DNA from 2 places in the Pseudoalteromonas sp. APC 3694 genome. Region 2 is predicted to be linked to the other one. Evidence: predicted binding sites of a transcription regulator. Region 2 holds the regulator's gene; the other holds the start of a gene.
What was found. Region 2 encodes FliA, which starts transcription of late flagellar genes. Its sites were predicted from a motif close to CTAAAGNTNNNNNNNNNNNNGCCGATA; they were not measured.

Region 1 (10,798 bases), on a different contig from region 2:
GAGTAGGTCACAGTGCCAAATAAGAAAAAGCGGCAGTAATAACAACGAACCTAAGAGCTAAATAATCTTTGAGGATAAAGAATATAAAAATAGCCGGACTCAAAATAAGAACCCAGCTTTTGCTTAATATACTTACAAAATACAAAAACCATTCAGGCAAACTAAATAACCTTACTTAACTTTTGTATCTTCATCAGTTCCATCGCCGTTACCAGGCATACTACAATACTTAGTTAACATATTCGCCCCATTACATTTGTTAAGAATGTTGCATTCCATGCTAAAAAAGGTACATAGCCAAGTCATTCTATCTTACATCAATTGGCGCTGACTCTTTTGCCTTGCCTTGTAAAATTGATATTTCTACACGGCGGTTACGTCTTCGATCTTCGCGGGAATCGTTCGGCACTAAGGGCCTAGTTTCTGCACGTCCTACCACCATCATTCTGGTTTTATCAAAACCTGGAACTTTTTGTAATTCACTCGCTACCGCAACTGCGCGTTTAGATGATAAATCCCAGTTATTAATGTAAAGCTCGTTGGAAACCTGAAAATCATCCGTATGACCAGACACCGTAATTTCACCGGGTACATCTTTAAGTAATCGGCCAATATCTTGAATGATAGGTTTAAATTGTGGTTGTAAAAATGCACTCCCCGATGGAAACGAGCCATTTTCTCTAATACGAATTATGATTTGCTGCCCTAAAGATTCAAGCTCAATAGCCCCATCAATAATTTGCTTTTCAAGCTGTTGTGCAATTTTTTTAACTAAGTCATTTATTTGTTCTTGATCGGCAGCAGAAACTGCAGGCGCTGAAGCAACTTCCTCAGAGGTACTACTTGATTCACCACCTCGCTTTTCACCACGTTGCTCTTGACGTCCACCTGCGGAGCTTTCATCTCCCGCCTGAAACTCAAGCATTTGTTGGGTCATTTCAACCGTTTGTTGCTGAATGGTTTCTATAGGAGTTGGCTCAGGTTTACCCGGCGTAAACTCCATAGCAATAACAGATGTCCCTTTTGGAATGTCTTTTACTTCTATTTTATTTTGTACACCAAAAGCAAACTTCATTGAGCCTGAAATTTGTTTAAATTTAAGTACATCCATTTCAGAAAATGCGAGTAAAAGTACGAAAAAGCACATTAATAATGACATTAAATCGGCAAACGTTCCCATCCACGCAGGAAGTCCTGGAGGTGGGCATTTGCACTCTTCATCTGACATAATTATTCCTCAGTATTGACTGCGCGTTTAGACTCAGCTAGATAATTTTTCAAGATCCCTTCAATTACTTTAGGATTTTGCCCGTCTTGAATACCTAATACTGCATCTAAAATTAAGCGCTGATTCATGGCCTCTTCGTCTTTACGCAGTTCAAGTTTTACCTGAATAGGAATGGCGACAACATTCGCCAAAAATGCCCCATACAACGTTGTTAACAACGCAACCGCCATGGCTGGGCCGATTGCTTTTGGATCATCCATATTTGATAACATAGCCACCAAGCCGATTAATGTACCAATCATCCCCATTGCGGGAGCAATATCACCTAGCGACTTAAATAAGCTTGCGCCCATTTCATGACGAGTTGTCGTCAGGGAAATATCTTTTTGTAATGTTGCGCGTACCACATCAGCATCATGTCCATCTACTAGCATATCAACGCCTTTGCGCATAAAAGGATTTGGGATTTCGGCTTCTTCTAAGGCTAAAAACCCGCCTTTTCGAGCAGAGTCAGCTAATTCTACCGCTTTTTCGATTAATGCTTCAGGAGGCTCAATTTTAAACATAAACGCTTTTGCACATACTTTACCAATGCCAAGAAATTGCGACATGGTAAAATTAGATAAAACGATAAAAAGGGAACCACCAAATACAATAACCACAGAAGGGGTATTGTAATACATAGCGACTTCACCGCTACTACTCATAAACATGGACATGACAATTAAGCCAATTGCGCCAAGGATCCCAATAATGGTTGCTAAATCCACATTCCCTCCAAAGGTTTTATATTTTTTCTTCGCAAGCGTTGTTATTAATTGTTTATCGGCAAGGTACTGAAATACTTAAGTGATTTTTATGATAAACGGTAAAATTAAGATTAGCTATATTTTAGATCAACATAGGTAATCAATCTAATTAATCAAAATTAATAATTTTAAAAAATAACGTTGAAACGCAATAAAACCCAATCAACAGCATTTATCTATCAAAAAACAATATCATTCTTTGACCTAGTTTAGCATTCCCCCTAAAATTGGCGTCTAAATTTATTATGTAAGTTGAAAATAAAGATGGCGACTAAAAAACCTGAAAATTTAAGTTTCGAACAAGCACTAGAAGAGTTAACAACAATTGTCAGTGAAATGGAACAAGGTGATTTATCGCTTGAACAGTCTTTAAAGCAATTTGAGCGAGGTATTGCACTTGCGAGCGCATCTTCAGGCAAACTTCAACAAGCTGAGCAAAAGGTTTCGATATTAATGGGTAATGACGAAAAAGCACCGCTTACTCAGTTTGATAACGATATGGAATAATCGTGAGCATAAAAGAACAAATAAAACTCGCTCAAGATGATGTAGCTAATACGCTCAACCTTTATTTTGAACAACCTCTTGAAAGCGACAATACTATAAAAGAAGCCACACATTACAGTGTAATGAATGGTGGTAAAAGACTGCGCCCGTTTTTAGTGTACACCACAGGTAAAATACTCGGTGCTGACAAGCGTGATTTAGATGTACTTGCCGCAGCCATTGAATGTATTCATAGTTATTCATTAGTTCATGACGATTTACCTGCTATGGATGATGATGATTTACGCCGTGGTCGCCCTACATGTCATATTGTATACGGTGAAGCACAAGCGATTTTAGCTGGAGATGCACTGCAAACTTTAGCATTTGAACTTATTGCTAAGCACACATTTAAATGTTCGACTGAAGCACAATTAAAAATGATCGCAGCACTAGCGCATGCATCGGGGTTACAAGGTATGGTTGCCGGACAAGGCCGCGATATTGCAGCAACCGATAAGGTTATTACTGTTGATGAGTTAGAACGCATTCATAAACTTAAAACCGGTGCGCTAATAAATTGTGCGATCACTCTTGGCGCACTGTGCGCTCCTAATACAAGCCAACAAACTTTAGATAACTTATCAACTTTTGGATACGCTATAGGGCTTGCATTTCAAGTTCATGACGATATTTTAGATGTTGAGGGCGATACGCTTACTTTAGGCAAGCCACAAGGGTCAGATATTGCAGCGAATAAAGCGACATACCCCGCTTTATTAGGTATGCTAGGCGCTAAGCAAAAAGCACAAAATTTAATACAACAAGCCCATGAGGCATTAGCTAACATTGACGCAGACACAACAGATTTAGCGGCATTGGCTAACTATTTAATTGAACGTGACCATTAAATACAGCTAAAACGTATTAACTCTTAGTATAAAATTATTACTGAATATTAAGTCGCCTTTTAAACCTCGTTTGTTTTGAGGAGGGTTAATATTAGCGAAGGATATATAAAAAACCATGACACTTGATAGCAGCAAGTATCCATTACTTGATTTGGTGAACGAACCAGCCCACTTGCGAGACTTAGCACAAGATAAGCTTCCTGCATTTAGCCATGAATTGCGTGACTATTTACTCAATTCGGTATCGCAAAGTAGCGGTCATTTAGCGTCTGGTTTAGGAACCGTAGAACTTACCGTTGCACTACATTATGTATACAACACACCCGAAGACCGCTTGGTCTGGGATGTGGGTCATCAAGCTTATCCGCATAAAATACTGACTGGCCGTCGTGATCAAATGCATACCATTCGCCAAAAAGACGGATTGCATCCTTTCCCTTTTAGAGATGAAAGTGAATACGACACCTTTAGTGTTGGCCATTCAAGTACCTCAATTTCTGCGGCGTTAGGTATGTCTATTGCTGCACAAAAAGAAGGCAAAGGGCGTAAAACAGTCGCGGTAATAGGCGATGGCGCAATTACTGCTGGTATGGCCTTTGAAGCAATGAACCACCTTGGCGATGTTAAATCAGACATGCTGATCATTTTGAACGATAACGAAATGTCGATATCTGAAAATGTCGGTGCGTTAACCAATCATTTTGCGCGTATTTTATCAGGTAGCTTTTATACCAACATCCGCGAAGGCAGTAAAAAGCTGCTCTCTGGTGTACCGCCGGTAAAAGAGCTTGCCAGCCGTATGGAAGAACACATTAAAGGGATGATGATCCCGGGTACTTTTTTTGAAGAATTAGGTCTAAATTACATTGGCCCAATTGATGGACATGATGTGAATATGTTGGTTGATACGCTGCGCAATATGCGTAACTTAAAAGGCCCACAGCTTTTACATATAAAAACCCAGAAAGGCAAAGGTTACAAGCCTGCCGAAGCCGATCCGATTGGTTATCATGGCGTACCAAAATTTGATCCTGCAACATCAAGCTTACCAAAATCTAAGCCAGGTGCGGCGACTTTCTCAAATGTGTTTGGTGATTGGCTTTGTGACATGGCCAAGCAAGACAGTAAGCTCATGGCAATCACGCCAGCTATGCGTGAAGGTTCAGGCATGGTACGTTTTTCTAAAGAGTATCCAGAACAATACTTTGACGTAGCAATAGCAGAACAACACGCTGTTACTCTTGCTGCAGGTTTTGCTTGTGAGGGCTTAAAGCCCGTTGTGGCTATCTATTCTAGCTTTTTACAACGCGCGTACGATCAACTAATTCACGACGTTGCACTGCAAAACCTACCGGTATTATTTGCTATAGACCGCGCCGGTATTGTTGGAGCCGATGGTGAAACCCATCAAGGCGCCTACGACTTAAGCTTTATGCGCTGTATACCTAATATGGTCATTATGGCCCCAAGTGATACTAACGAATGCCGTCATATGCTTTATACAGGCTATCAAGCTAATTGTCCTGTTGCTGTTCGTTACCCGCGTGGTAGTGCAGGCTCAGCAGACATTCAAAGCACTATGCAACAACTTGAAATGGGTAAAGCGAATGTAATTAAAAAAGGTACTAAAGTGGCTATATTGTCATTTGGTACCTTGCTTGAAAACGCACAACTTGCCACTGATGAGCTCAATGCCACTCTAGTAAACATGCGATTTATTAAGCCACTTGATACGGCATTAATTGATGAGCTGATTAATGATCACGATATTATTGTAACCCTTGAAGATAACGCGATTGCGGGCGGTGCAGGCTCTGCAGTTAATGAATATTTAGCGAGCATTAAAGCCGATGTAAAAGTGCTTAACTTAGGTATTCCTGATGAATTCATTAAACATGGCACACAACAGCAAATGCACGATGAAATGGGGTTAGGTGAACACGGTATTTTAACTTCAATTAAATCATTTATGAGCTAACACTTATCGTGTTTAATAAAAAAGGAGCCATTGGCTCCTTTTTTATTGCTCATCTATAACCTCTAGCGCATCCATACCTTAATATCGGCTAGACCATTGCTTTGTAACAAACCAATTTGCTGTTCAACATTGGGGTTTTGCTCAAACTCAAATGCATCTAATTGCTCGTCAAAGGTAATATTAGCGACGCCATCGCCGCCGCGTTTTTTAACTTGATGTAATGCTATGTCAGCTAGATTAATTGATGTTTCCCAGCTAATAACTTGCCCACCTAACAGGGGTAACGGATAGAACGACCACCCGACTGACGCTGTTATATTGGTTGTTTCACCGTTAGGAAGCTGAAACGAATAATCTGTAATTGCTTGGCATAATTCATATACATAGCTGTCGATTAAATTACATTTAAAATCGCGCAATAACAGTAAAAACTCATCACCACTCCAACGGGCAACATAATCAGAACCTTGTGTACGCGAGTTAAGTAATGCCGCTACTTGTTGTAAACAGCTATCTCCAGCAATAGGGCCATAGGCATCGTTAATGCGGCTAAAGTTATCTAAATTAATAATTAACAACACCAACGATTTACCTTGAGCCTGCAATGACTGCGAGTTACGCTGAAAATGCTCGATATCTTTTGGTAGTTGATCAAACAAAAAACGGCGACTTCTCAGCCCTGTTAGCTCATCAGAGTGACTAACAAGTTTAAGCTGAGAGTTTACTTGGTTTAATTTATCGTTTGCTTGGCGAAGCTCAAGGGTTCGCTCAGTAATAAGCCCCTCAAGAACCTGCTGCTTACGTCGCTCTTGAACTTTAAATACCCAAAACACCAAATAAAAGAGCAACACAAAACCACTGGTGATCAGTAATCTAAAATATATAGTTTCACCAAATCGTTCAGGCACCACAAAAGCGTATTCGGCCGATTGCGCTTTGCCCCAATCTTCACCTTGACGTTTTGTCTCTAATTCAAATAAAAACATACCTGCTGGTAAGTTAGTGTAAATTGCTTCTCGGCGGGTATTTGCATAGCGCCAATCATTATCAAGTCCATTGAGTTTATACCTAAACTCTATACTTGCAGGTGCATAATAATCGATAGCGGTATAGGTAAGCGTTACATCACGCTCGTCAGTTTTAAGTACTGGCTTTTTACCTAACGCAGCCGCAGCAAGTTTTCGTGATGGCGTGGTTAAAGTTTCTATAGTTGGTTTAAGTGAACGCAGTCCAAATAATTCTACGTCTTTAGGAATTTCTACAACGCCTTGCAAGCTGGGATACCAAATTGAATTATCCATATCAACCACCGCATCATGGCCTAAACCATTACAGCATTGACTTGCTTTACCATCGAGCTGTCGATCAAATGAAGAGATCACTTCCTCCACTTTTAGGCTTTCAATGTTGGCTTTGAATTGCTCAACTGGCATGCGATAAACCCCTTTCATGGTGCTTACCCAAATGCGTTTTGTAGTATCATCGTACTCAAGACTAAATATAGAACCATATGGCAGCCCATTGGCGGCATCTAATTGCTGCCACTGCCCTTGTCCACTGCGATAAAACAAACCATCGTTAAGCGAGCCAATTAAAATCCCCACGCCTTTAATGTGTAAAATGCTAGTAACGTACGCACTTTCCAAAGTGGTTTGGTCGCCTATTTTTTCTATCCCGCGTTCAGTAAAGTAATACGCCCCTTTACTGGTACCAATCACCCCAAAATTTGGTTTATCTAAAACATAGGTTACAAACTTACTGCCTAAAAAAGCATTGTACGCAAAAGGGTTTAACCCGTTGTAATTTAAACGATATAAGCCTCGCCCAGTGCCCACCCAAAAGCCGCCTTTAGTCGACGTACTAATAGCAAATACAGGATTATCACTTAGCGCACGGGCAGGGAAACTATATAAGGTATTCGACTCGTAGAAAAACAAACCTCTACCAGTGGCAACATAAAGACGATTGCCGTCAAACTGTAAGTCATGTACTGAGGCATTACCATACTTGGTACTGTTGATGACATTGATAAACGTTTTATCGGCATCGAAATAGCCTACGCCGCTTTTGTTGGCAATCCATAACTTACCATCTGGTGATTTACTAATGGCCATAACCGCTTCGGTCATTTTAGAAATGGCTGAATGGCGCTCTATTCGCCCTTCATGAGCAAGCCAAAGTCCCTCACTAAAACTCGCTAACCATATATTATTTTCATCATCTCTAAATATATCGGCAAACCAAATACTTTGATCTAATTGACTTGGCTCAACCCATTGCCAATCATCCGACTTCCCTCTGAACAATAAGCGCCCATAAGTCGATACCCACAAGCCACCATTGCCATCACTCATAAACTTATAAACGGCTGAGTTGTTAGCGTTAGGCAGCGGAAATGGGCGTAGCTCATCATCTAAATCTAAAAAGTAAGCGCCTAGCTCAGAAGCAAGATATAAATTGCCATTTAAAAAGGATAAGTCGTGAACAATTGTTTGCGCTAAACGATCAGGCAAGGCCACTTTAGCGGTAAGCTCTAAACGCAATTTAGAAAAATCAGACGCGCTTTGCGTCAAGCGCAATAAATTACGATCGTTAACCAGCCAAATTCCCTCTGGTGAGAGCGCCATTTTACTGACTGACCCTACTATTTGGGTGATCGCAGTGGCATTTACGATAGGGCTCGGATTGTTTAGCTGGTCGCGCAGCTCTATCTGGCCTCTGTCTATGTAATAAAGCCCATTAGCTGCTATCCAAATACTGCCTTTAGAGTCTTCAAGAATATCTCTAACAGGGCCTTTAATATTAAACTCTTGTGCGGTTAGCTTTTCTGGGTCTATAACAACGAGGCCGTTTTTCGTGCCTATCCATAATAGTCCTTGGCCATCAATCAGTAATTTATTGATGCCATTGCTGGGTAAAAACAGACTATTTTGAGTGTTGTAATTAGTAAAAGTGTTACCATCAAATCGGCTTAATCCGAATTGCGTACCAAGCCACATGTAGCCTTGGTTATCTTGCACCACACTTTTGAGGGATTGTGAGGGAAGTCCGTCTTTAATGTTCCATTGTTTAACTACGTAATCAGTAATTGAAGCCGTACTTGGCATGGCACACATCAAGAGTACACAAACCAATAAAAATCGCATCATAGTGCTGCCACCTAGTTAAACAAATAATAAATTAAAAGGGTAGTAAACCTACTTTTATCAATGCTTGCAAACAAATAAGCGAAAAAATACCTGCAAGTACATCATCGGCCATAATACCAAACCCACCATGAGCACGTTTATCAAGTATACGAATCGGCCCTGGCTTTGCTATATCAAAAAAGCGAAATAGTAAAAAGCCCACTAATAATGTTTGCCAATTCAGTGCTGCACCAATCATCGTTATATAGTAACCAGCGACTTCATCCCAAACAATAGCGGGATGATCATGAACTTGAAGGTCATCAGCTGTTTTTCCACATGCCCAAATACCAAATATACTGATCACCACCGCAAATACAATTTGTAACCATAACGGAAAATGCATGGTAATAAAAATAAACGGTAACGCCGCTAAAGTACCAAATGTACCTGGGGCTTTAGGCGCAAGCCCTGTACCAAAACCCAAACCAAAAAATTGATGTGGGCGTTTTAAATTAAATAATCGGTTTTTATTCAAACCTGCTCCTTGGAAAAGTGCTCAAAGCCTTTGTGCTCAAAAACAAACTTTTCACCTTGGTGTAATAATTCTATATTCCCGTCACCACTTTTGATTTGGCCGATACAGGTTGCTTCTACACCGTATTGGCGCAACTTAATATCGAGCATACTCTTATTACTGTCTGGGACAGTGTAAAGTAGTTCATAGTCATCGCCATAGTTGAGTATAAAAGGAAGCTGTTGCTCAAAATCAAGACTCGCTTGCATCGCATCAGAAGTAGGTACATTTTCAATATTGATTGTTGCACTGACCTGTGACAAATCCAAAATGTGCCCTAAATCAGCAAGTAAACCGTCTGAAATATCAATCGCTGATGACGCTAAGCCACGCAAAGCTTGTCCGGCGGCCACGCGTGGCGTTGGAAAGTTTAAGCATTTATTAATATGCTTTAAATGTTCAGGTGCAACTGGCAAACCTTGTTTTTTTGACTCAATTGCCAAACCAGCATCACCTAGCGGTCCGGTTACAAAAATCCAGTCGCCCACTTTTGCGCCACTTCGACGCAGTGCTTTACCTTCAGGAACCGTGCCTTTTGCACAAATAGTAATACTGAGTGGGCCTTGAGTCGTATCGCCACCAATAATTTGTACATTAAAGTACTCAGCAATTTCATGCATGCCGTCAGTCAGCTCTGCAATCCATTGTGGATCGATACTTGGCAACGTGAGTGCAACCGATACCCATGTAGGCTCTGCACCCATGGCAGCTAAATCACTTAAATTTACTGCCAGAGCTCGATGCCCTAATGCGCGAGGAGAGATATCATGAAAAAAATGCACCCCAGCAACTAAGGTATCTGTTGTTACAGCAAGCTGACAGTTTGCTGGTACAGTGACAAGCGCACAGTCATCTCCAATCCCTAAATTAACATCGCGACGAGTGATACCGCGACCTTTAAAGTAGTGATTAATTAATTCAAATTCCTTCATACACAAAAAAGCCGACCTATGCCGGCTCTCCTTTTTAACGGTTATTTATAACAACTCACTGAAATTAATATGCAGCTTAAGTTGTTATGACTTGCGTAACTGTTTTACAGCTTTATCAAGTACACCGTTTACAAATTTATGGCTATCTTCAGCGCCAAACATTTTCGCTAATTCAATACTTTCATTGATAGCCACTTTGTAAGGAACATCTTCACGAAATTTAAGCTCGTAGCTGCTTAAACGTAAGATTGCACGTTCAACTTCGTCTAATTCATCAAATGGACGAGTTAAATGAGGCGATACAGCTTCGTCTAGTTGCTTATGATTTACGGCAACTCCACGTGCTAAATCTTTAAAATATTCAACATCAATTTTAGTCACATCGTTTTCGATCAACATTTGTTGTTCGATATCGGCAATCGCATTGCCGCTTAATTGCCATGAATACACGGCTTGAAGTGCTAAGATACGTGCTTTACGTCTTGCTGCTGGTTTCACAAAAATTCCTTAAACTTAAATTTTATCTAACACATTAACCATTTCAAGCGCACCTAAAGCAGCTTCGCCGCCTTTGTTACCCATTTTGGTACCTGCGCGCTCAATTGCTTGCTCAATGCTTTCAGTGGTTAATACGCCAAATGCAACCGGGATATCATACTCAAGCGATACTTGTGCAAGCCCTTTATTTGACTCGCCAGCGACGAGATCAAAGTGAGGCGTGCCCCCTCTGATCACTACACCTAAGGCGA
Region 2 (10,798 bases):
ATTGGCTGCATTTATCGGTAATACCATGCTTGGCGGCTTTAATTTTAGTTGGCAAGCAGCTGCGCCCAAAGCCAGTAAAATGTCGCCAATGAAAGGCTTTACCCGCATGTTTGGTCCACAAGCGGCTATAGAATTGCTTAAGTCATTATTAAAGTTTGGCTTGGTGGCCGCATTTGCTATTTTTTTAATTAATACGTTTTTTGATGAAATCTTACATTTAAGTATAGAAAGTGCGCCTGGCAATATTGTTCATGCTTTGGAAATTTTAGCGTGGATGTTTTTAGCCATGTCTTGCACCTTAATTATTATTGCTGCTATTGACGCCCCATTTCAAAGCTATAGTCATAACAAACAGCTTAAAATGACTATGCAAGAGGTAAAAGACGAATATAAAAACTCAGAAGGTGATCCGCAGATTAAAGCGCGCATAAGGCAAACCCAACGTCAAATGTCGCAAAAGAGAATGATGCAGGATGTGCCAGACGCCGATGTTATTGTTACCAACCCTACTCACTATTCCGTAGCTTTAAAATACGATACAGAGCGAGCAGGCGCGCCTATTGTATTAGCCAAAGGTGTGGATGAGCTCGCCATGCAAATTCGTAAAATTGCATTGGGTAATGAAGTGCCTATTGTTGAGTCTCCAACTTTAACCCGAGCGCTTTATCATACTGCTGAAGTAGGGGATCAAATCCCCGATCAGCTCTTTACTGCAGTTGCTCAAGTACTTGCTTATGTGTTTCAGCTTAAACGGTTTAAAAAAGGCCGTGGAAAACGCCCTGTTGCCCTTAATAAAAAGCTGCCTATCCCCGATGAATTTAAGTATTAACTGCTAACCAGCTAACTTGGAATAGTTATTGCAATTTCAGCGTAGTGTCAATTTTTTGAAATTGTAGAGTTATGGAATTTAAAGCGGTATTACAACAACTTAATAAAGATAAAAAAGAATATGCAAAAGGCGTTGGTACACCGCTTTTGGTGTTGGCTGCGCTGGGCATGGTTATTTTACCCCTGCCTCCATTTCTGCTTGATATATTATTTTCGTTTAATATCGCGCTTGCGTTAGTTGTATTACTGGTCACTGTATACACCATGAAACCGCTTGAGTTTGGGATGTTCCCAGCGGTGCTGTTAATTGCAACCATAATGCGCTTAGCACTTAATGTAGCCAGTACTCGGGTGGTACTACTTGAGGGTCATAACGGTGGTGATGCTGCTGGTAAAGTCATTGAAGCATTTGGCTCGGTGGTGATTGGTGGTAATTACGCCGTGGGTTTAGTGGTGTTTTTAATTCTGATCATCATTAACTTTGTGGTAATTACCAAAGGTGCAGGACGTATTTCAGAAGTATCAGCGCGTTTTACTCTAGATGCTATGCCAGGTAAGCAAATGGCCATAGATGCAGATATGAATGCTGGCTTTATTAGTGCGGAGCAAGCCAGAGAGCGTCGTGATGAAGTAACCCGTGAAGCTGACTTTTATGGTTCTATGGATGGAGCTAGTAAATTTGTAAAAGGCGATGCTATTGCTGGCATAGTCATTTTAGTGATCAATATTGTAGGTGGTTTATTTGTTGGCATGATCCAGCATGACTTGAGCTTTTCACGTGCTATGGAAGTGTACACACTATTAACCATTGGTGATGGCTTGGTAGCGCAATTACCTTCATTACTACTTTCAATTGGTACTGCGATTGTTGTAACCCGTCAAAATGAATCGCACAATATGGGCGATCAGTTTAAGAAGCAATTAGGTAACGAAAAGTCATTATTTATTGCCTCTGGTATCCTCATCACTATGGGTTTAGTCCCGGGTATGCCGCATATTGCATTTTTAAGTTTAGGGGCGCTTTTAGGTTACCTTGCATACTACACCCAGCAAAACAAACTTAAATTGGCGGCTGCTGAGGCCGAAGAAGCTGAAAATGCAGCCTCAGGTACCGGGATTGCGGCTAAACAAGAACAAAAAGAACTAGGTTGGGATGATGTTCAACAAGTTGATGTTATTGGCTTAGAAGTAGGTTATCGATTAATTCCTTTGGTTGACCAATCACAAGGTGGTGAGCTGTTAAACCGTATTAAAGGAGTGCGTAAAAAACTATCTCAAGAGCTGGGTTTTTTAGTACCGCCTGTACATATTCGCGACAACCTTGAACTCGACCCAAATGCATATCGCATCACCATGATGGGTGTATCAAGTGGTGAGGGGGAGCTTAAACACGGCGATGAACTAGCAATTAACCCTGGCCAAGTATTTGGCCCGCTCAAAGGCATTGAAACTAAAGATCCTGCGTTTGGTTTAGATGCAGTTTGGATAAAACCTGATCAAAAAGATGAAGCACAGTCTTTAGGTTACACCGTAGTTGATTCAGCAACCGTTGTGGCCACTCATATTAGTCAGTTACTCACTAATAGCGCCGCATTATTACTCGGACATGAAGAAGTACAAAACTTATTAGATATGTTAGGTAAAAGTCACCCTCGCTTAGTTGAAGGGCTAGTACCTGAGGTATTACCACTAACCACCATCGTTAAAGTGCTACAAAACTTATTAAATGAAGGGGTAGCAATACGAGATATGCGCTCAATTGTTCAAACCCTTGTTGAGTATGGCCCTCGTAGCCAAGACCCTGATGTATTAACGGCTGCAGTGAGAATATCGTTGCGTAGATTAATCGTTCAAGATGCTGTTGGTATGTCTTCTGAAATCCCTGTCATAACCTTGGCGCCTGAGTTGGAACAGATGTTGCATCAGTCACTTCAAAATGCAGGTGATGAAGGTGCCGGAATAGAACCAGGGCTTGCTGATAGACTTCAAACATCATTAAATGAAGCGCATCAAAATCAAGAAATGGCCGGTGAACCTTCAATATTGCTAACGTCAGGAATGTTACGCACTGTGTTATCTCGATTTGTTAAATACACCATTCCAGGATTGCGGGTGATGTCTTATCAAGAGATACCAGATGAAAGACAGATCAAGATTGTCAGCTCTGTAGGCCAACAATAAGATTTTAAAGGGGTTTGAATTATGAAAATTAAACGTTTTTTTGCTAAAGACATGCGCACTGCACTAAAAGAAGTCAAAGAAGAGTTGGGTGTTGATGCGGTTATTATGTCAAATAAAAAACTAGCTAATGGCGTTGAAATTGTTGCTGCAGTTGATTACGACAAAGCAGCGACAAAACCGCCAGAGCAGCCTCAAAGCCAACCTGCTGCAAGCGCTTCATTTGCACATACTGAGCAAAGTTCACATAATTTTGTTAAACCAGAACCGCAACGCGCTCAACCTAAGCCACAAGCAAAGGTTGCAGATAGCCTACAAGCTTTACTAGAGCGTCAGTCTCCACGTCCTCGTTCAGCAGAGCTTGCTTCAATGTTTTCACACTCTGGTATTGACACATCTGGCCACTATCAAGAACAAGAGCTTGTGCAATCACGACCTAAAAATATGTTTGAACGTGAACAAAGCGCGCCAGTGCGTCCTCGTACTCAAGCTGATAGCTTAGGTTTTGACGACTTAGACAGTGGCTTTGACGATTTAGATTCACCTAGCGCACCGGATCAGCAAACAATGCATAAAGAATCCAGTGACATTAGCACAATGCGTGAAGAAATGAACGCAATTCGCCAACTATTAGAGCACCAAGTATCAGGTTTAATGCAGCAAGATATGGCACGTCGCGATCCAACCCGTGCATGCATGATTGACCGTTTAGTGGGTATGGGGATAGATAAAGAGGTTGCTGAGCAAATGGCATGCTTTGTACCCGACGATGTATCTCGCCAACAAGGTTGGAAAGCCTTATTGAATATGGTTGAAGATCAAATGCAAACCACTAACAACGAAATTCTTCGCCAAGGTGGTGTTTATGCACTAGTAGGCCCAACAGGGGTAGGTAAAACCACCACAGTTGCAAAACTGGCAGCATTGGGTGCACAAAAATACGGTGCCGATAAAGTAGCGCTTATTACGACTGATACCTACCGTATTGGTGCTTATGAGCAGCTAGCAACGTATGGTCGTATTATAGGTTGTGGCGTTAAACAAGTTAAAGATGCAAATGAATTAGCAGAAGTTTTATATCATTTACGAAATAAACGTCTAGTTTTAATTGATACAGCGGGAATGAGTCAACGTGATTTACGCTTAACCGAGCAGTTAAACACCTTGATGCGTAATCAGCGTGTTGATATACGTAGTTATTTAGTATTAAGTGCGACGGCGCAAATTAATGTATTGCAAGAAACAGTAAGGCACTTTAAAAAAGTACAGCTAAGTGGATGTATTTTTACTAAACTTGATGAGTCATTGAGTTTAGGTGAGATTATTAGTATTGCGATTCAAAATCGTCTCCCAATAGGGTATCTTACTAACGGTCAGCGAGTACCAGAAGATATTAGAGTGGCAAATGCCGAAAAACTAGTAAAAAAAGCTGAGCAATTGTATTTAAAAAGAATAAAAGCACAACAATCACGACACCAATCAGTGGCGTCGAGCACAGTAGAGATGTATGATTAACACAGTTTTAGATCAAGCAAGCGGCCTTCGCAAAATGAGCAAGAATAATAATAACGGCGTAAAAGTTATCGCTGTCACCGGCGGCAAAGGTGGAGTGGGTAAAACGAACGTATCCCTTAATACAGCAATCGCGTTAGGCCAACAAGGCAAACGTGTGCTTGTACTAGATGCTGATTTAGGATTAGCGAATTGTGATGTGATGCTTGGACTGCGCGTTGAGCGTAATTTATCTCATGTTTTATCGGGCGAATGTGAACTTGATGATATTTTAGTCGAAGGTCCCGCAGGCATAAAAATAGTGCCTGCAACATCGGGTTCGCAAAGTATGGTTGAGTTATCACCCTCAGAGCACGCTGGACTTATTCGTGCATTTAGTGAACTTAACACCGACTTTGATATTTTAATTGTTGATACCGCTGCGGGTATTTCCGATATGGTGCTGAGTTTTTCTCGCGCAGCGCAAGATGTGCTTGTGGTGGTATGTGATGAGCCTACATCAATTACCGATGCCTATGCTTTAATTAAAGTACTTAGCCGTGAGCACGGCGTTTATAAATTTAAAATTGTTGCCAATATGGTGCGCAGTTTACGCGAAGGGCAGGAATTGTTTGCAAAACTTTCAAAGGTTACCGACCGATTTTTAGATATATCAATGGAGTTGGTTGCAACGGTTCCATATGATGAAAATATGCGCAAATCAACGCGCCGCCAAAAAGTAATTGTTGAGATTTTTCCTGGGTCGCCTGCTGCAATTGCTTTTAAAACACTGGCTACAAAAATTGCTAAGTGGCCAACACCTAGCCAAGCCTCGGGTCATTTAGAGTTTTTCATTGAGAAACTAGTTAGTAACTAACAATGACAATACCGGTGAATAGAGTTATGGGATATCAGTCAACACAGAATTTAAATATGATTGTTGAAAAGCATGCCTCATTAGTCAAAAAAGTGGCGTGCCATTTAATTGCTCGTTTACCGGCCAGTGTGCAGCTAGATGATTTAATTCAATCGGGTATGATTGGTTTAATTGAAGCTTCAAAAAACTTTGATCCAAGCAAAGGTGCAAGTTTTGAAACCTTCGCCGGTATTCGTATTCGTGGTGCGATGATAGACGAAATGCGCCGAGGCGATTGGGTTCCACGTTCAGTTCACAGAAAAAGCCGTTTGGTTGCAGAGACTATTGTTGCGCTTGAGAACAGTTTAAACCGTGAACCTAAAGATAGTGAAGTTGCTGAAAAACTTGAAATTTCGCTAAATGAGTACCATCATATTTTAAACGATGTAAATGTAAGCAAAGTGTTAGGCATTGAAGACCTTGGTATAGATGACGATGTGATTACACCCCATGGCCAAGATTTAGCACTAGACAAACCGTTCAATAATGTTAAAAATGAACGGTTTAATGAGTCTTTACTCAGTGCAATAAAGTCGTTACCGGAGAAAGATGCAATGGTGCTTTCTTTGTACTATAACGATGAGATGAATTTAAAAGAAATTGGACATATACTCGATGTAAGTGAATCGCGTGTAAGTCAGATACATGGTCAGGCGATGATTAAGCTTAAAGCAAAAATCAATGACTGGATAAACTAGAAGTAAGTAAATAAAGGTTCAGGCCTCACTGGAGGATGTTTTGGATAAAAACATTAAAATTCTTGTTGTTGATGATTTCTCAACAATGAGACGTATTATTAAAAATCTGTTGCGCGATTTAGGTTTTACCAATGTTCAAGAAGCAGATGACGGGTCAACTGCTTTGCCTATGTTGCAAAATCAAGCGTTTGATTTTGTTGTAACAGATTGGAATATGCCAGGCATGCAAGGTATTGATCTTTTAAGGGCAATTCGAGCTGATGAAAAATTAAAGCATATTCCTGTTTTAATGGTTACAGCAGAAGCTAAAAAAGAACAAATAATTGCTGCGGCCCAAGCAGGTGTTAATGGTTATATTGTTAAACCATTTACTGCAAGTACATTGAAAACTAAATTAGAAAAAGTGTTCGAACGTTTAGGTTAATGAGAGGGAGAGGCTTATGTCAGCACCTGCTGCGCCTCAGATTACTTTAGAACAAGCTCGCCAGTTAGTTGTTTTTTTAGAAAATGGTGAGCAAGATAAAGCGAATCAGTTAATTTTAGAAACAGCTTCACAAGAGCAATCACATTTATTTGCTGAGGTGGGAAAGTTGACGCGTCAACTGCACGAAGCTTTAAAAAGTTTCGAGTTAGACACGCGTTTAACAGACATTACCACTGATGCCATCCCTGACGCAAAAAAACGCCTTAACTATGTCATGGAAATGACAGAAAACGCAGCCAATAAGACAATGGATGCGGTTGAAGCAAGCTTACCATTAGCACAAGAAATCGCTGACGAAATAGCTGATATCAAGCCAACGTGGGATCGTTTAATGAACCGCGAAATAGAGCTTGGTGAGTTTAAATCACTTTGCCATAGTATTGATAAGTTTATGAGCAGTTCTCATCACAAAACCGATGAGTTACAAATGCTGATGACTAATGTGCTGATGGCTCAAGACTATCAAGATTTAACCGGTCAGGTTATTCGCCGTGTTATTGAACTTGTCCGTGAAGTTGAAGAAAGTTTAATTCACCTTTTAACTGCATTTGCAGCGCAAGGTGGTGAGGTTGAACCAACTGAACAACCAGAAAAAATAGAAGATCCCATTGTTGCACAAACACTAGCAGGTCCCGAAGGGCCTATTATTGATAAAGAATCGCGTAATGATGTTGTATCTGATCAAGATGAAGTTGATGATCTATTATCAAGTTTGGGCTTCTAATAGGGGAGTACTGCATGAGCTTTGAAGTCGATGAAGATATTTTACAAGACTTTTTAGTAGAGGCCGGAGAAATCCTTGAGCTTTTATCTGAACAGTTAGTAGAACTGGAAAACAACCCAGATGATACTGAGCTACTAAACGCAATATTTCGCGGTTTCCACACTGTAAAGGGTGGCGCTGGCTTTTTGGCTATGACAGAGCTTGTTGATGCATGTCATGGTGCTGAAAATGTGTTTGATTTACTGCGCCAAGGTGTAAGAACAGTTAACTCTGAATTAATGGATGTGATTTTACAAGCACTGGACACCATTAATGAAATGTTTGCCACGATTAAAAATCGTGACCAGCCAGAGCCTGCGGATCCAGAATTACTTGCTGTACTTCACAAACTTGGGCAGCCACCGACAGCAGAAGAGCTTGCCGGCGATTCTGTGGTTGAAGATATAGCTTCTGTGGAAACTCCATCGGTAGAGCCTGAACCAGTTGCAGAGCAACCGAGCAACGATGCTAAAGAAGACCCGTTTGCTTTTGATGAATTATTTAGCGGCCCAGATAGCAGCAGTACTGAGTCTCAGGTTGATGAAATAACCGAAGACGAATTCGAAAGCCTACTTGATGAACTTCATGGAAAAGGGCAAGCCCCACAAGAAAAACAATCATCATCAAGTGATAATGATGTCAGTGGTGATATAACTGACGATGAATTCGAAAGCCTACTTGATGAACTTCATGGTGTAGGCAGCTTTGGCGAAGTGAGCCAAGCAACCTCAAGTACACCACAACAAACACCATCAGCTCCTGTGGCTCCACCAAGTAACGAGCAAAGCTCGGGCGATAATGAAATAAGTGACGACGAGTTTGAAGCGTTACTTGATGAGCTTCATGGTAAAGGTGCACCTAAATCGATAGAAACACCGGCTCCTGTAAGTAAACCAGAACCTGTAGTCGAGAATAAACCTGCGCCTGCTGCGACACCAAAGCCACAGCCTAAACCAGAGCCAGCTAAGCCGGCTTCTGCGGCACAAGCAGCTCCCGCTAAAAAAGCAGCGCCTCCACCGGCAGAAACAACGGTACGAGTTGATACCAAACGCTTAGACCAAATAATGAACATGGTAGGTGAACTGGTACTTGTGCGAAATCGTTTGGTAAGTCTAGCGACTAACTCTGATAGCGAGGCCATGGGTAAAGCAATTTCTAATTTAGATGTAGTGACAGCTGATATCCAAGGTGCGGTAATGCAAACACGAATGCAGCCAATTAAAAAAGTGTTTGGCCGTTTCCCCCGTGTAGTACGAGATTTAGCACGAACGCTGCAAAAAGATATTAATTTATTACTTGTTGGTGAAGACACCGATTTAGATAAAAATTTAGTGGAAGCATTGGCAGATCCACTCGTGCATTTAGTGCGCAACTCAGTGGATCATGGTATTGAAATGCCAGATGTTCGTGAAGCATCGGGTAAACCTAGAACCGGTACTGTTACTTTATCAGCGTCTCAGCAAGGCGACCATATCCTGCTTACCATCCAAGATGATGGTGCCGGTATGGATGCTGAAAAGCTTAAAAAGATTGCGATTAGTAAAGGGGTGCTTGATCACGACCAAGCGAGTCGTCTTTCTGATACTGAAGCGTATAACCTTATTTTTGCACCTGGTTTTTCAACTAAAGAAGAGATCTCAGATATTTCTGGCCGTGGTGTTGGTATGGATGTGGTTAAAACAAAAATCACTCAGCTCAATGGCTCGGTTAACATAAAATCAGAAATGGGCGTAGGGACTACTTTAGAGATTAAAGTACCACTGACACTGGCAATACTGCCTACCTTAATGGTAGTGGTAGGCGAACAAACCTTTGCGTTGCCGCTGGCGGGTGTAAGTGAAATATTCCACTTAGATTTAACAAAAACTAATGTGGTTGATGGCCAGCTAACGATTATTGTTCGTAAAAAATCGATTCCGTTATTCTACCTTGAACATTGGCTCATAAAAGGGGCCGATAGAGGTCAGCGAAAAGCACAAGGTCATGTGGTTATTGTACAAATAGGAACTCAAAAAGTGGGTTTCGTTGTTGACTCGCTTATTGGTCAAGAGGAAGTGGTAATTAAGCCTTTAGACGCATTACTTCAAGGTACGCCTGGTATGGCAGGTGCAACAATCACCTCTGATGGCGGCATTGCACTGATATTAGATGTGCCAAGTATGTTAAAGCATTACGCTGGATAATTAAAAGTAGGCATATATTTTATGCCTACCCATTCATTGAATAAGAGAGCGAAATGGCTGTTAAAGTTTTAGTAGTTGATGATTCAAGCTTTTTTCGCCGCAGAGTGAGTGAAATTCTTGAACAAGACAGCGGCATTGAAGTTATTGGTTTCGCTGTAAATGGTCGAGAAGCTGTCGATAAAACAGCTCAATTACGACCTGACGTGATCACCATGGATGTTGAAATGCCGGTGCTTGATGGTATTAGTGCTGTGAAAGAGATCATGGCGAGTAACCCAACTCCTATTTTAATGTTCTCCTCGTTAACACGCGCAGGCGCATCTGCCACCTTAGATGCACTTGATGCCGGCGCGATGGACTTTTTACCGAAAAAGTTTGAAGATATTGCTCGTAATAACGATGATGCAATTAAGTTATTGCAAAATAAGGTTAAGGAAATGGGCCGCCAGCGTATTGGAAGAATTACGAGAACGGCCCCATCTCCAAGTATTAGTAAACCAGCGTCAAACAGCTCTGAGCGCTTTTCTAACCTTGCTAAAAAGCCGATAGTTCAACCTGATCGTAGCTTTAATAATGCGAGTCCTGCACCTACTAGCAGCAGTGCCTCAGCGCGTGCCAGTGGTAAGCAGTATCAGTTAGTTGCTATTGGTACATCCACAGGTGGGCCGGTTGCACTGCAAACTATTTTGACGCAATTACCTGCTAATTTTCCACACCCTATTTTACTTATACAGCATATGCCTGCTGCATTTACCCCGGCCTTTGCTACTCGCTTAGATGGCTTGTGTAAGATTAAGGTAAAAGAAGCGCAGCAAGGTGATAGATTGCAACCTGGGTGCGCTTATTTAGCGCCAGGTGGCCAGCAAATGATGGTAGAAGGACGTGCCTCTAATAGAACCCTTCGTGTGTTTGAAGATAAAAATGAACGAGTAAACTATAAACCAAGTGTTGATATTACCTTTGCCAGTGCGGCCAAAGCGTATCAAGGAGATGTACTTGCCATTATTTTGACAGGCATGGGTGCAGATGGTCGTGATGGTGCTCGCATGCTTAAGCAAACTGGCGCTACAATTTGGGCTCAGGATGAAAAAAGCTGTGTTGTCTATGGTATGCCTCAGGCGATAGCCAGTGCAGGTTTAGCAAGCGAAAGCATTAGCCTTCATGATGTGGCTGCACGCTTAAAAAGAGAGGTTGGCTGTGGATAAGCTTTCTGTTTTAGGATTACTGGTTGCATTAGGTGCTATTGCAATCGGTTAT

Region 1: a site for FliA is predicted at 2,052-2,078, ahead of pomA (flagellar motor protein PomA). Genes of this name have one in related genera too.

Annotation. Positions count from the first base shown of each region.
Region 1 covers NZ_JASDDE010000029.1:34,137-44,934, reverse strand. Annotated here, with positions in the region: partial or broken gene QMA00_RS11365 (hypothetical protein) at 1-160, opposite strand, end outside; gene QMA00_RS11360 (flagellar motor protein MotB) at 308-1,228, opposite strand; gene pomA (flagellar motor protein PomA) at 1,231-1,998, opposite strand; gene xseB (exodeoxyribonuclease VII small subunit) at 2,302-2,544, shown strand; gene ispA ((2E,6E)-farnesyl diphosphate synthase) at 2,547-3,434, shown strand; gene dxs (1-deoxy-D-xylulose-5-phosphate synthase) at 3,550-5,412, shown strand; gene QMA00_RS11335 (ligand-binding sensor domain-containing diguanylate cyclase) at 5,475-8,561, opposite strand; gene QMA00_RS11330 (phosphatidylglycerophosphatase A) at 8,593-9,078, opposite strand; gene thiL (thiamine-phosphate kinase) at 9,075-10,049, opposite strand; gene nusB (transcription antitermination factor NusB) at 10,134-10,547, opposite strand; gene ribE (6,7-dimethyl-8-ribityllumazine synthase) at 10,563-10,798, opposite strand, start outside.
Region 2 covers NZ_JASDDE010000001.1:47,536-58,333, reverse strand. Annotated here, with positions in the region: gene flhB (flagellar biosynthesis protein FlhB) at 1-829, shown strand, start outside; gene flhA (flagellar biosynthesis protein FlhA) at 901-3,009, shown strand; gene flhF (flagellar biosynthesis protein FlhF) at 3,031-4,521, shown strand; gene QMA00_RS00290 (MinD/ParA family protein) at 4,514-5,374, shown strand; gene QMA00_RS00285 (RNA polymerase sigma factor FliA) at 5,401-6,111, shown strand; gene cheY (chemotaxis response regulator CheY) at 6,152-6,535, shown strand; gene QMA00_RS00275 (protein phosphatase CheZ) at 6,552-7,319, shown strand; gene QMA00_RS00270 (chemotaxis protein CheA) at 7,334-9,541, shown strand; gene QMA00_RS00265 (chemotaxis response regulator protein-glutamate methylesterase) at 9,595-10,746, shown strand; gene QMA00_RS00260 (flagellar motor protein) at 10,739-10,798, shown strand, end outside.